DNA from 3 places in the Ensifer sp. ZNC0028 genome. Region 3 is predicted to be linked to each of the others. Evidence: riboswitches for the same ligand, from Rfam matches in the RefSeq annotation. Region 3 holds a riboswitch; each other region holds the start of a gene.
The links. Region 3 has a riboswitch for cobalamin ahead of nrdH (glutaredoxin-like protein NrdH). Riboswitches for the same ligand answer to the same signal wherever they lie in the genome.
Positions count from the first base shown of each region.

Region 1: another riboswitch for cobalamin. It lies ahead of cobU (bifunctional adenosylcobinamide kinase/adenosylcobinamide-phosphate guanylyltransferase); the one in region 3 lies ahead of nrdH (glutaredoxin-like protein NrdH).
Region 2: another riboswitch for cobalamin. It lies ahead of L981_RS19165 (DUF1636 domain-containing protein); the one in region 3 lies ahead of nrdH (glutaredoxin-like protein NrdH).

Region 1 is NZ_JTLA01000063.1:34,427-39,091, forward strand. It holds gene cobN (cobaltochelatase subunit CobN) at 1-912, opposite strand, end outside; gene cobW (cobalamin biosynthesis protein CobW) at 1,016-2,080, opposite strand; gene cobU (bifunctional adenosylcobinamide kinase/adenosylcobinamide-phosphate guanylyltransferase) at 2,084-2,608, opposite strand; cobalamin riboswitch at 2,743-3,199, opposite strand; gene L981_RS14850 (MFS transporter) at 3,492-4,664, opposite strand.
Region 2 is NZ_JTLA01000084.1:10,116-14,780, reverse strand. It holds gene L981_RS19180 (iron ABC transporter permease) at 1-230, opposite strand, end outside; gene L981_RS19175 (ABC transporter substrate-binding protein) at 234-1,187, opposite strand; gene L981_RS19170 (ABC transporter ATP-binding protein) at 1,184-1,987, opposite strand; gene L981_RS19165 (DUF1636 domain-containing protein) at 2,010-2,423, opposite strand; cobalamin riboswitch at 2,528-2,744, opposite strand; gene L981_RS19160 (RidA family protein) at 2,929-3,405, opposite strand; gene aspT (aspartate-alanine antiporter) at 3,892-4,665, shown strand, end outside.
Region 3 is NZ_JTLA01000107.1:25,524-30,188, forward strand. It holds gene nrdE (class 1b ribonucleoside-diphosphate reductase subunit alpha) at 1-2,059, opposite strand, end outside; gene nrdI (class Ib ribonucleoside-diphosphate reductase assembly flavoprotein NrdI) at 2,029-2,445, opposite strand; gene nrdH (glutaredoxin-like protein NrdH) at 2,457-2,678, opposite strand; cobalamin riboswitch at 3,069-3,296, opposite strand; gene L981_RS24830 (acyl-CoA thioesterase) at 3,449-4,255, opposite strand; gene metE (5-methyltetrahydropteroyltriglutamate--homocysteine S-methyltransferase) at 4,252-4,665, opposite strand, start outside.

The sequences.
Region 1 (4,665 bases), on a different contig from region 3:
GAAGATCACCTGCAGGACAGGCGCACCGGTCGATTCCAGCACGGTCGGCTGGCGATCGGCCCCTGGCGACGAGACGGCAAAACCGGTGGCGTTCATCACCACGTCGGGTGCAGCTTCAGCAAAGATCGCTTGCAGCGTGCCGACGGAAACCGCATCCTTGAGGCTGGAGACGAAGACCGGCAGCGCGCGGACACCTTGTTTCGCTAACGCGTCGATCAGCGCCTCGACCGGCCGTGTCTCGCCGCTCTGGACGAGGGCGCGGTAAAAGCAAATTGCGACTGTCGGGGGTTCGAATCCCTCCCCCGCTACCATTTGCCCGCAACCTTGCTGAATATACGCCAACCACTCCGAAACCCCGATCACGCCCTTACCCGGCCACCAGATTCCGGCCTTCAGCAGCGGCTTGGCTGGCTGCGGCTTCTCGGCACCGGTGACCAGCGCCGCGGCATAGTCGAGGAAGAGGCCGGCATTGTCGGCGCCGCCTTCGGTAAAATAGGCCCAGAGGCGCTGGCGGTCGTCGGCTGCGACGGTGGAGAAAGGCTCAAGCCCCGGATCCGGCTTGTCGTCGCCCGGCAGCACCGCGATCTGGAAACGGTGAGTGACGGCAGCCGCATGCAGAGCTTCCAGCAGATAGCGGAAATAGCTGGCGCCACCGAGCGGACGGACGACGATCAGCTTCGCATGGCGCGCCGTGCGCTCGACATAGGTATCGACCGACATCGGGTGCATCAGGCTCATGAGGCTGGCGATGCGCAGGCTCAGGCCCCCGTCGCGGCGGCCGTGGGCTGCGGCGATCGAGGAGAGCTCGGTGTCGGCGGCCGAGAGGAAAAGGATATCGGCCGGCGTTTGCCCAAGGTCGATCGCTTCGTTACCGTCGGCGATCGTTCCTTTCTGGGCGAGAAGCAGATGCATTCGTCTTGTCCGTTCGGGCAATTCCGAACGAAAACGCTAAGAGCGTTTTCCATCCGGAACTGCATCATTTCAATGCGTTAGATCATTTCATTCAAGGAACGATCTAGACCAGCGCGGTGATCGCAGCGCGCACCGCTGCCTCGTCCATGTCGTGCAGGCCGATGACGACGAGGCGCGTGCCGCGCTTTTCGCCAGCAGCCCAGGCACGATCATAATACTGGTCGACGCGGGCGCCGACCGCCTGGATCAGGAGGCGCATCGGCTTGCCGGGGACGTCGGCAAAGCCCTTGAGGCGCAGCACGTCATGCTCGGCAATCACGCCCTTCAGCCGGTCGATGAAGGCCGAGGGATCGGCGATCGAACCGAGCTCGACGACAAAGCTGTCGAACTCGTCGTGGTCGTGCTCTTCGCCTGCTTCGTGCTCCATCTCGTGGTGCGACTTGCGGTTGGCGATATCGCTTTCCGTGCCGACGCCGAGGCCGAGCAGGATGGCGGCGGCAACTTCGCCGTTCTTCGCCTCGATCATCGCAGGCTTGCGGCTGGTGCGCGAAGACACCTCGTCGCGCACGGCCTTGAGGCCGGAAGCGTCGATAAGGTCGGTCTTGTTCAGCACGATGAGATCGGCAGCGGTCAGCTGGTCCTCGAACAGTTCCTCGATCGGGCTTTCGTGATCGAGATTGTCGTCCTCGACGCGCAGCGCATCGACCTTGTCGTGGTCGTCGGCAAAGCGGCCGGCGGCAACGGCCGCACTGTCGACCACGGTGACGACGCCATCGACGGTCACTTCGCTGCGGATATCCGGCCAGTTGAAGGCGGCGATCAGCGGCTGCGGCAAAGCGAGACCCGAGGTTTCGATGATGATGTGATCGGGACGGTTCTCGCGCTCGAGCAGCTTGGTCATGGTCGGGATAAAATCATCGGCAACCGTGCAGCAGATGCAGCCATTGGTGAGCTCGATGATGTCGTCCTCGGTGCAGGCCTCCGCACCGCAGCCCTTGAGCACGTCGCCATCGACGCCGAGATCGCCGAACTCGTTGATGATCAGCGCGATGCGCTTGCCGTCGGCGTTCTGCAAAAGGTTGCGGATCATCGTGGTCTTGCCGGCGCCAAGGAAGCCGGTGATGACGGTCGCCGGGATCTTGCCCTGGTTGGCTCTCGCAGTGGTCATTTTTCAACCCTTCATTTTCAGCGGCAAACCGGCCGCGACAAAGTAAACTTCAGCGGATTTCTCCGCAACGATCTGGTGAAGCCGGCCGGCATGGTCGCGAAACTCGCGGGCCATGCGGTTCTCGGGCACGATGCCGAGGCCGACCTCGTTGGAAACGAATACGAGACGCGCCTGCGCCTCGGGCAGATACGCGGCAAGGGCGGCGAACTCCGTCGCGATGTCGCGCTCTTCGAGCATGAGATTGGTGAGCCACAGCGTCAGGCAGTCGATCAGGACCACGTTGGCAGGATTGTCGACGCGGCTGAGCACGCCGACGAGATCGACCGGCTCCTCATGCGTCGTCCAGCCTTCGCCGCGGCTTATCCGGTGGTGGTCGATGCGCGCGCGCATTTCGTCGTCCCAGGCGCGTCCCGTGGCGACATAATGTCTGGTGAGGCCGGACGCTTCGGCGAGCCTCTCGGAGAAGCTCGATTTGCCGGAACGGGCGCCGCCGAGGACCAGCACGGGTCCGGCGCTGAGACTGCTCATCGTCGCCGCCTCAACACGCCGAGATCAGCGGAAGGCGGCAACGGCCGTCGGGCGCGCCGCGGGCGCGTTCTTGAAAACATCTGCGAGCCAAAACAACCTCCGTGATGGCGTTGGAGACAAACGTCCCCTCGGGCGGAATGCCCATGTCGGATGGCAGGTCTCCTGGCTCACGGCGTCACGGGGCCAAACATCGCCTCGCCCTTAACGGGCAAGGTTCCGATGTCAGGACCCGAGCGGCCCGCCTCACCTTCCCGGCGTTTTTTTCCGACAGCGAACCTTTTGCACGTCATCTCCGACGCGCAGGCGCTGCGGGCGGCTTCGTGAAAGGCGGACGATTCGTAGAAGAAGAGGCGTCCAACCCGGCTGATCACGATGCCACGCCAGTGGCTTTTCCGGCTTGATCCCCGACCTGCCCCGGCTGCCCATGCAACCGGCCGACAGCCCGGCACCAAACCCGATGGCGAACCCTGACCGTTCTACAGTCGCGGGGTCGGCTGCGATAAGGATGCCCGATTTGGGTCCATCCGTCACATTCCCAATTATTCCCCCGTGTCGCCACGACAAGGAGGAACCATCCAACAGCCGATGATTAGGAACCGGACCGCGCAAAGTCAATCGACGCATGCGACGCCTCCCCGGCCGAGTTGCGCCACGCGACGATTTGTCGAGCCGTGAACGGACGGCCGCGGCCCGCCAAGAACGGCAATGCATCCGCCTGCCTTCCACCCGTGGCTCACTCTCATTTTGTGCCAAATCGCTATCAGAATGCGCCAATGCGCCCTCAAGCTCTGGCGCACCTCTGTTCCGAGGCAAATTCGCCGGGATGATGATCAATTCACCGCATGGTTCTGTGGACCGTGCGGTAATCGACCCCACAGGAGCGCTACTCTTTCGGTTGAGGATTGACGATTTTCAGCCGGCACGTCGCGATCACCGCCGTGGTCGAGACTGCGGCTGCGGCCAGATAAATGGCGCTCGCCCCCCAGCCTTCACCGAGGCTCCCGGACAGAAGCGTGCCGAGCCCGTAGCCGGCCCACATAAAGCTGGTAAGCCAGCCAAACGCCTCGGTTCGATCCTCCGGTCGGGCACTCAGCCCGACAGCGAGCTGGCCGAGCGCATCCCGGGCTCCGCTGAAAACCCCGGCACCGAGATAGAGCAGCAACAGAAGCCAATGGTTTGAGGTCATGCTCATCAAGATGAAAAAGCAGGCCGTCACCAGGTGAAAGGCAATCATGCCGCGCTTCACCGAAGGTTGCGCGCGCAGCGCGCCATAGAAAATGCCGCCGAAAACCTCGCCGGCAGCAAATCCACCGAGAAGAACACCTGCCAGGGTGGCCGTGACGCTCGCCACCGCGCCAATCTGCATGGCACCAATCGTAAAGGTGTCGAGGGCGACGATCGCCAGAAGCAGCGCCAGCGGAGCGTTGGCGAGGACGGAAAACAGCCTTCGCGGACGACGCTCGGTGGCCTTCCTTGCCACGGGACTGTTGGCGATCAGCATGTCGCCAATGACCTTTGCGACAGCGCACGACCCCACGATCATGTTTGGCGGCATCACATAGAGCAAGGCACCGACCAGGATGGGCCCGAGTATGAAGGTGCTCGAGTTGATGACTGTATCGAGCGCGTAGGCACTTGATAGATTGCTCTCGGGCACGAGATGCGGCCAGCTGGCCCGGACGACGGACCCCGATGGCGGCGTCGTCGCACCCAGGGCCGCGGCAGCCAAGAGAAGATAGGCGGCCGGCAACTGATGAACGAGCGCGAAGACCACCGCCACATAGGACAGGGTGTGAAACCCGACGAACACACAAAGAGTTCGCCGCGACCCGAAACGATCGACGAGGCGGCCGGCAGCGGGGGCGACCAAAGCCAAGGCAACGGCGTGCGCGAACAGGACCGCGCCCGCATCCACGACTGAGCCCGTGCTTTTCGACACCGCGATCAGAAGGGATAGGCTCAGCATCGACGTGGTCATTCGACTTATCGATGTCGCGATCACGAGACGGACGACACCATCCCCGCGCAGCACCGCAGCATAGCTCTCACCGACCATT
Region 2 (4,665 bases), on a different contig from region 3:
TCGCGGCCCGCCGACCAGAAGACCTCGACGCTACCGGGCGAGATCTTGCTGGCGATGATCGACCAGACGGTCGCAACCGGGATCTGCGCCGAGCCGAGCGATACGGCGGCCGTCACCGTCAGGAGAAGCAGCAGCAGGCCGGCGGCAAGGCCGAAACCGCTGCGGGCCACCCGTTGAGACGCGGCACGCGAAACCGCAACGGTGTCAGCCGACGTATCCTCAGCCAGCATCGGTTACAGGCCTTCGCCGTGAAAGGTCTTGGCGAGACGGGCGATGGCGTCGATGTTGCGCGGCCCCGGCGTCGCCTCGACATAGTCGAGCACGACGAAGCGATCGTTCCTGACGGCATCGACATTCTTGAATGCCGGATTGGTCTTCATGAAGGCGATCTTGTCCTCGGCCTTCACCTCGCCGTAGTTGACGATGACGACCACTTCCGGATTGCGCTCGATCACCGGCTCCCAGGAGATCTCCACCCAGCTCTTGTCGACATCATCCATGATGTTGGCGCCGCCGGCGGCCTCGATCATCGCCGTCGGAATGCCGAAGCGGCCGGACGTGAAGGGCTTCTCCTCGCCCGAATCATAGACGAAGACCCGTGTCGGCTTTGCCTTGCCGGCGTTCGCCTTGGTGATCTCGGCAAGCTGGCGGCGGTAGCCGTCAACCAGCGTCTCGGCGCGATCCTCGACGCCGAAAATGCGGCCGAGATTGAGAAGATCGACGAACATGTCGTCCATCGTTGGCTTTGCCTTGGCCATCACGTGGATGCAGGATTCGGTCAGCTCGTAGACGCCGATCTTGAAGGGCGCCAAGGTTTCGGGCGTGACCTCGCCGCCGACCTTCATGCCGTAGTTCCAGCCGGCAAAGAAGAAGTCGGCGTCGGCGTTGAGCAGCACTTCCTTGGTCGGATACTTCTCCGAAAGCTCCGGCAGTTCCTTGACGCCTTCGCGCAGCTTCTCGTCCAGCGTCTTCCAGCCGGAAACGCCGGTATAGCCGACCATGCGGTCCTGCAGCCGCAACGCCAGCATCATCTCCACCAAGTTGACGTCGTTGGCGATCGCGCGTTTCGGCGCCGCGTCGAAGGTCACCTCTCGGTTGCAGCTCTTGACCGTGACCGGATAGGCGAGCGCCGGGGTTGCGGCGGCCAGCACGAAAAGAAGGAAAAATGGGGCAATATTGATCTTCATGAAATAGATCCCTGTCGAGGAAGTGAAAAGGAAAAGCGGGCGCCGCCGGCGGCGGCATTGTGAACGGTGGCAGTGACGCCGAAGGCGGCCGAAAGTTCGCCGGGGCTGAGCACCTCTTCGGGCGTGCCGAACGCCGTCAGCCGCCCGGCGGTCAGGATCGCGACGTCGGTCGCAAACTCGGCGGCGAGATTGATGTCGTGCAGCGTTGAGACGATCGTCAGCTTCAGCGTCTGCAGCAACTCGAGGATTTCGAGCTGGTGGCGGATGTCGAGATGGTTGGTCGGCTCGTCGAGAATGATGATGCGCGGCTCCTGCGCCAGCGCGCGGGCGATCAGCACCCGCTGCTTCTCACCGCCCGAAAGCGTGGCGAACTGGCGACCGGCAAGATGCGCGAGATCGAGATGCGCGAGTGCATGCTGCACCCGATCGCGGTCGAAATCGCTCCAGCCGCTCAAGCCTTCCCGCCGCGGAATGCGCCCCATCATCACGACGTCGCGCACGCTGAAGGGAAAGTCGCCGGGCATTTCCTGCAGGACGACGGCGATCGTCCTTGCCGCCTCGCGCGCCGAGATCGACCACAGATCGATGCCATCGACCGAAACACGGCCGGCATTCGGCTGCACCGCCCGGTAGAGGCAGCGCAGAAGCGAGGTCTTGCCGGCACCGTTCGGCCCGAGGATCGCAAGCCGGCTGCCCGCCGCGATCGAAAAGCCGATGTCCTTGACCAGCGTCAGCCCCGCGCGTGGCCCCCAGTGAAGGCCCTCGACCTTGAGTGCCGCTCCCGTTGCCGTGCAGCTCATGGGTTGATCCCTCCCTGCGCCGTCATTGGAAGTGCCCGCCGAGGTCTTCGGAAACGAGCATCGCTGCGGGGATGCGGGCAAGCGTCTTGCCTTTCAACCCGCGTGGCCGCTCGGCCGCCCGCGTCATGCCATCGCCACGCTCGGCATAGGTTGTGGCAAAGCGTACGAGATCGTCGATGTCTTCGTCCGGCGAGACGTCGCCGAAGAGATAGGTTGCCTTTCCCGTCGCCTGGAAGGCGATGGTGCAGGGCCGCGTGCAGGCCGCCATGCACACCGTGCCGGCAATCGAGAAGTCACGATCGAGCGGTGCGCCGAGTGCAGCGATGCTGCCGTTCAGCCGCTTGATCAGCTCGGCGCCGGGCGCGCAGGGGCCACCGGTGAAGCGGCAATCGGTGCAGACCGTTATCTTGTGCTGTCGGAAATTCGGCTCAGCCATTCCTGCCCTCCGCCGGACTGACGGCAAGAGATGGCGAAACGGCAGAAGGACGGATAGCCGTCGTGCGAAAGCCAGTTCTTTTCCATCGGAACACCCCGTCCGTTGTGGTTGATCGGTTCGATGGCAGGTCTCCTGGCTCGCGGGTCGTGGCGCATCCACGTCTTCCCGGCTGATCGCCAGTGACATGGTGTGAATGCGCTTTCCGCTCACAGTTGCGGGGGCAGCCACGGTCTCGGCCCCATCAGGGTCGTCCGTTCCGTGTTCCCTTTTCAGCCGCCTCCGCATTGTCGCGGACGCAGCACCATCACCGCCTTCCTCGCATGAATCGGCGGGGGAGACAACCGCACGGCACAGGCGGGAAGGATCTATCAACATGCGGCGTATCGTCATGCGCAGTTTGTTATTAAATAACATTACGTCGCGCAAGCCGAAAATTGAGCGTCGGACACGATCCGACGCCCTACAGCCAAAATCCGCCTCACGACCGACAGGCAGCCGTGTCGCCTCAGAACTCCGGCGGAAAGAGCTCGGCCGTCAGCGTCACCGCCACCGCGGCGTTGCCCGGCAGGTTGCGCACGCCGCAGACGGAGCGGATATGGCCGGCCCTTTCGCCAAAGGCGGCAGCCAGAAACTCGGAGGCCCCGTCGAGCACCTTCGGGTGGTCGAGGAAATCCTCGGTGCAGGCGACATGCCCCTCCAACCGGACGATCTGGCGAATGCGCTCGAAACGGCCGAGATGTTCGTGGATCTGCGCCAGCGCATTGAGCACAGCCAGCTCGGCCGCCTTGCGCCCCTCGTCGATCGTCACGTCGCGCCCGAGCAGCCCCGTGTGCACGAAGCGCCCGTCGAGCAGCGGCCCCTGCATCGAGACATGAAGCATCTCGCCCGCCTCGATCACCGCGCGATAGGCGCCGAGCGGCTTCGGCGGCGTTGGAAGCTGAACGCCAAGCGCCCCCAGCCTACGGATAACCTCATCCATCATTGCTCCCCCTCCTCGTCACCTTACGAACCGGCCGCGCTTGCGGAGACGATGCCGCTTTTCATCTCGACCTTCGAAGTTCTGTCGCCCCTATCGCAAGCAGAAAGGCCCATCGTTCCTTGCGCCTCCAGCCGTATGTTCAAGCATAGCCAAGAGAAAACGCCTCATGCCTCACGTTGCGAGATAACATTACGAATTACAACACCAGAGTTGAAGTGCCGGCGCGATACTGTCGCGCGCATCCGTGTTTCGATCGCATGCGGCGGACGCATCGCGGCGTCCGCCAGGCGCGCACCCAAGTAAAACCGCTCAAATGTAACATACGTTACGCTCACGTAACCCTATGCCGGTTGAGAATTTCGACGACCGAAGCGACAATTGCCGGGATTAAGATTGGGCATCGACAAGATCCGAAAACAAGCTCAACTTAGCCGCGCAGATCCCGAAATGAAGTGATGGCAACTCAACTTTCTGAAGGGAATAGCAGCAGTGAATCCCATCGATTTTTTCGTCGACACGCTTCGGACCTATCCACCCGTCGCCGTCTTCCTCGCGCTTGGCATCGGTTTCCTCATCGGTCCGATCAAGGTCGCGGGGTTCAACCTTGGAAATGTCACCGCCACGCTTCTGGCCGGCGTTCTCATCGGGCAGCTTGGCATCCAGGTTTCCGGTGACCTCAAATCCACCCTGTTCCTGATCTTCCTCTTCGCCGTCGGCTACGGCGTCGGGCCGCAATTCGTGCGGGGGCTTAGCACCGACGGACCGAAACAGATCGCCTTTGCGCTCTCCGTGCTGGTGCTCTGCCTGATCGTTCCCTATCTCTGCGCGCTGATTGCCGGGCTGCCGCTCGGCTATGGCGCCGGCATGTATGCCGGTTCGCAGACGATCTCGGCTGCGATCGGCGTTGCGACCGACCAGATCAATTCGCTCGGGCTGACGCCGGAACAGGCCAAGACCTTTGCCGACCAGATCCCGATCGCCTATGCGGTGACCTATATCTGGGGCACGATCGGCTCGGCGATCATTCTCGCCCAGCTCGGGCCAAGGCTGCTCGGCATCGATCTGCCGGCCGCCTGCAAGGAATATGAGGCCAAGCTTGGCGGCGGCACGTCGAGCAGCGAACCCGGCATCACCAGCGCCTACCACGACTTCGGTCTTCGGGCCTACCGGATCGATGCGGCAAGCGGCCTGACCGGGACGCCGGTCAAGAACCTGCTCCCCGGCATCCGCGTCTATGTCGAGCGGGTCCGGCGCGGCAGCGAG
Region 3 (4,665 bases):
AGGCGTGGATCTGGGCGCGGTTGATGTCGCGGGTCGTCGCCGTGTCGCGGAAGAACAGCGTCAGCGACAGGCCCTGGTCGACGTGCTGGGTGGCCGCCGCATAGGTGTCGATGATCTTCTCCGGGCCGATCTCGTAGGCGTCCTGGTAGTATTCGAGATTGTCGTTGGTCATGAAGGCGGCCGGGTAGTAGACGCGGCCGATCTTGCCTTCCTTGCGGATCTCGATCTTCGAGACGATCGGGTGGATCGAGGAGGTCGAGTGGTTGATGTAGGAGATCGAGCCCGTCGGCGGCACGGCCTGGAGGTTCTGGTTGTAGAGACCTCCTTCCATCACTGCCCGTTTCAGTTCCAACCAGTCTTCCTGGGTCGGGATGACAATGCCGGCTTCCTCGAACAGCGCCTTCACCTTTTCGGTCGCCGGCAGCCATTCGGCCTGGGTGTATTTGTCGAAATAGTCGCCAGAGGCGTATTTCGAGTTTTCGAAGCCTGCGAAGCTCTTGCCCTTTTCGACCGCCAGCCGGTTCGATGCGCGGATCGCGTGGTAGGTCACCGTGTAGAAATAGATGTTGGTGAAATCGATGCCTTCCTCGGAGCCGTAATAGATGCGCTCGCGGGCGAGATAGCCGTGCAGGTTCATCTGCCCGAGGCCGATCGCGTGGCTGTCGTCGTTGCCTTTCTCGATCGAAGGTACGGACGAGATGTGGCTCATTTCGGAGACGGCTGTCAGTGCGCGGATCGAGGTCTCGATCGTCTGGCCGAAATCCGGGCTGTCCATGGCAGCGGCGATGTTCAGCGAGCCGAGGTTGCAGGAGATGTCCTTGCCCATGTGCTTGTAGGAGAGGTCGTCGTTGAATTCGCTCGCCTCGCTAACCTGCAGGATCTCCGAGCAGAGGTTGCTCATGGTGATACGGCCGGCAATCGGGTTTGCCCGGTTCACCGTGTCCTCGAACATGATGTAGGGATAACCGCTCTCGAACTGGATCTCGGCGATGATCTGGAAGAAGTCGCGCGCCTTGATCTTGCGCTTGCGGATGCGGGCATCCTCCACCATCTCGCGATACTTCTCCGTCACCGAGATTTCGGTGAGCGGCACGCCATAGACCTGCTGCACGTCATAGGGCGAGAACAGGTACATGTCCTCGTTGTTGCGAGCGAGCTCGAAGGTGATGTCGGGGATGACGACGCCGAGCGACAGCGTCTTGATGCGGATCTTCTCGTCGGCATTTTCGCGCTTGGTATCGAGGAAGCGCATGATGTCGGGGTGGTGGGCATGCAGGTAGACCGCGCCCGCGCCCTGGCGCGCGCCGAGCTGGTTGGCGTAGGAGAACGAGTCTTCCAGCAACTTCATGACCGGGATGACCCCGGAGGACTGGTTCTCGATCTGCTTGATCGGCGCGCCCATCTCGCGGATGTTGGTGAGTGACAGCGCCACGCCACCGCCGCGCTTGGAAAGCTGCAGCGCCGAATTGATGGCGCGGCCGATGCTCTCCATGTTGTCCTCGATCCTCAGCAGAAAGCAGGAGACGAGCTCGCCACGGCTCTTCTTGCCGGCATTGAGGAAGGTCGGCGTCGCCGGCTGGAAACGGCCGGAAATGATCTCGTCGACGAGATCGCGGGCAAGCGCCTCGTTGCCGCGCGCCAAGGCCATCGCCACCATGCAGACGCGGTCTTCGTAGCGTTCCAGGTAGCGCTTTCCGTCGAAGGTTTTGAGCGTATAGGACGTGTAGTATTTGAAGGCGCCGAGGAAGGTCGGGAAACGGAACTTCTTCGAATAGGCGTGGTCGTAGAGATCGCGCACGAAGTTGAATGAATACTGGTCCAGCACTTCCTGCTCGTAATAGCCTTCGGTCACCAGATAATCGAGCTTTTCCCGCAGGTTATGGAAGAAGACCGTGTTCTGGTTGACGTGCTGGAGGAAGTACTGTTTAGCCGCCTGCCGGTCCTTGTCGAGCTGGATCTTCCCCTCCTCATCGTAGAGGTTCAGCATCGCGTTCAGCGCGTGGTAATCCAGCGCCGCTTCCGTCGCCTTCAGGGGGCGTTCGAGTGTTGTGACGTCCAAAATCGTTCCATCCCGTTTTTGACATTGGCGACGTCCTCGTCGGTTCCGAGCAGCTCGAACCTGTAGAGATAGGGTACCCGGCACTTGGCCGAGATCACGTCGCCGGCGATCCCGTAGGTCGCGCCGAAATTGCTGTTGCCCGCAGCAATCACGCCGCGGATGTGAGAGCGGTTGCCCGTATCGTTCAAGAAACGGATCACTTGTTTCGGCACGGCACCCCGGCCGTCGTCGCCGCAATAGGTCGGCACGACGAGCACGTAGGGCTCCGTGACTGTAAGCGTGTCCTTACCTTCCCTGAGCGGTATGCGGGCCGCGCGAAGGCCGAGCTTTTCGACGAAGCGATGAGTGTTTTCCGAGCGGCTGGAAAAATAGACGATCAGGCCCATCGCTTCGTTCCTCAGGCGAGCGCGCCGATCATGTCCGGCCGGAAGCCGGCCCAATGCTGCTCGCCGGCGATGACCACGGGGACCTGGCGGTAGCCGAGGTCCTGCACCAGCGCGAAGGCGTCCGCATCCTCGGAGATGTCGACGATCCTGTAGTCGATGCCCTGGCGATCGAGCGCGCGGGTGGTGGCGGTGCATTGCACGCAGGCGGGCTTGCTGTAGACGGTGACGGACATGGGTTCCTCGTGAATGAAACTGAAAATTGGGCGCAAGAGGTCGTCGGCGCGCGCGGACGCGAACCGTGGGCTTGGCGATAGGGCACGAAACATCGCTCCCCGGTCGCCTCGACCGGAGTGGATGTCGGCAAGCTGGTCCATGTGCAGCTACGCGACCTGGCCGGCTCGTTCTGGTCGGGCGCTCCGGAATTTCCGCGGATGCGGGCTCTCAGGGCGCGGCCTTTCGATCAGGCGCGCAACAATGCGCACCCGTCCGCAGAAGGTGGATCTGAACTGGAAGAAACTGACATGACTTCACCCCGAAGCTTTCGACAGGCTGCCGGGGAGATGTCGAGACGATCGGGCAGGCTCATCCTGCCACGCACTCAACCCCTCCGGACACCCCGCCCGTGGACGTTTATTGCTCGAGGCAGGTCTCCTGGCTTACGGGTCAAAGCTTCCATCCCGACCTTCCCGAGGCCTCATGCCTCAGTGGTCCAATTCCGGACAGTCGCTCGCCGTCTACAGTTGCGGGGGCAGCTACGGCATAGCCTGAGCGGAAAACCCGCCGGCGCACCGTATTCCCGTCTTAGCTCCCAATCCTTGCGAATCGGAAGAACCTCGAACACTACATATAGTAGTTCATCGCAAATCTGCGTCAATAGGTTCTATATGCTGAAGGCGGGGGGTGCAGAGGTCTTTTCTTTTTCGGTGTGGATAACGGGGAGTAAATGGCGGCGCGCAATCAATCCTGTGGATCGAGGGCGCCATGAGCGGCGCCCCCGGCTTGCTCAGGCGGCGAAGGCCGCAACCGGGCGGTTGCGGCTGTCGACGGCCACCATCACGAAAGTCCCGGTGACGGTCAGCACGCGCACGCCGCTGAGCAGTTCTTCCGACCAGAGCTCGACCTCTATCGTTGTGGAACTGCGTCCGGTCCGGGTGACGCGCGCCAGCGTGTCGACGATCGTTCCGGCGGCGACACGCCGCTTGAAATCGCTACTGCAGGAGGCGAGCACCATCGCTTTGCCGGTCAGTCGGGTCGCGGCGACGAAGGCCGCCTTCGTCATCTGGGCGAGTGCATCGCCGCCGAAGAGCGCGCCGGCGCTGTTGGTCTGGCCCGGAAAAACGATGTCGGTCATGCCGACGAAATCCGCCGCGGGCACCACCGCCTCGGGCACCACCGGCGCGGGCTCGGCGAGCGGCGGAAGGCGCCAGTCGGCACCTTTGTCCTGCGGCATCCCAACCATGGTGAACCGTCCGCGTGAGCAAAGATCGCGGCCGCCGGTCGCAAGGTTTTCGGCCACCATCTCGACGTCGACGACCATCGAGCGTCGCCCGACGCGCACCGGGCGGCCAGAGAAACTGACGATCTGGCCGATGCGGGCGGGTGCGCGAAAATCGATCCGGTCGCAGGAGGCGGTGACGAAGGGTATGCGGCCGTGGCGGGTGGCAACGATGAAGGCGATCCTGTCCATCAGCGCCAATGCGGCACCCCCAAAGAGGGTGCCGTGATGATTGGTGTCGCCGGGAAAGACGATATCGACGAGGGTCTGTGGCGCCGGGGTTTCCCCCGACGCCGCTTCCGTGTGGCCCGTCATGCGCGAAGCGCCTTGTAGGGATCATCCGCGAAGGCCTGGCGCAGGGCGCGCGCCGCCGCCACCATGTTGACAAGTGCTGGCCGGGTTTCCTCCCAGCGCCGGGTCTTCAGCCCGCAATCCGGGTTGACCCAGATCTGCGCCGGCGTCAGCCCCTCGGTCGCGCGCTCGATGAGGTGCACCATTTCATCCACCGCCGGTACGCGCGGCGAATGGATATCGTAGACGCCCGGGCCGATCTCGTTCGGATAGGCCCTTCCGGTGAACGCGCCGAGCAGTTCCATCTTCGATCGCGACGTCTCGATCGAAATCACGTCGGCATCCATCGCCGCGATCGCCGGCATGATGTCGTTGAACTCCGAATAGCACATGTGGGTGTGGATCTGGGTGGCGTCGCCGACGCCGGCGGCGCT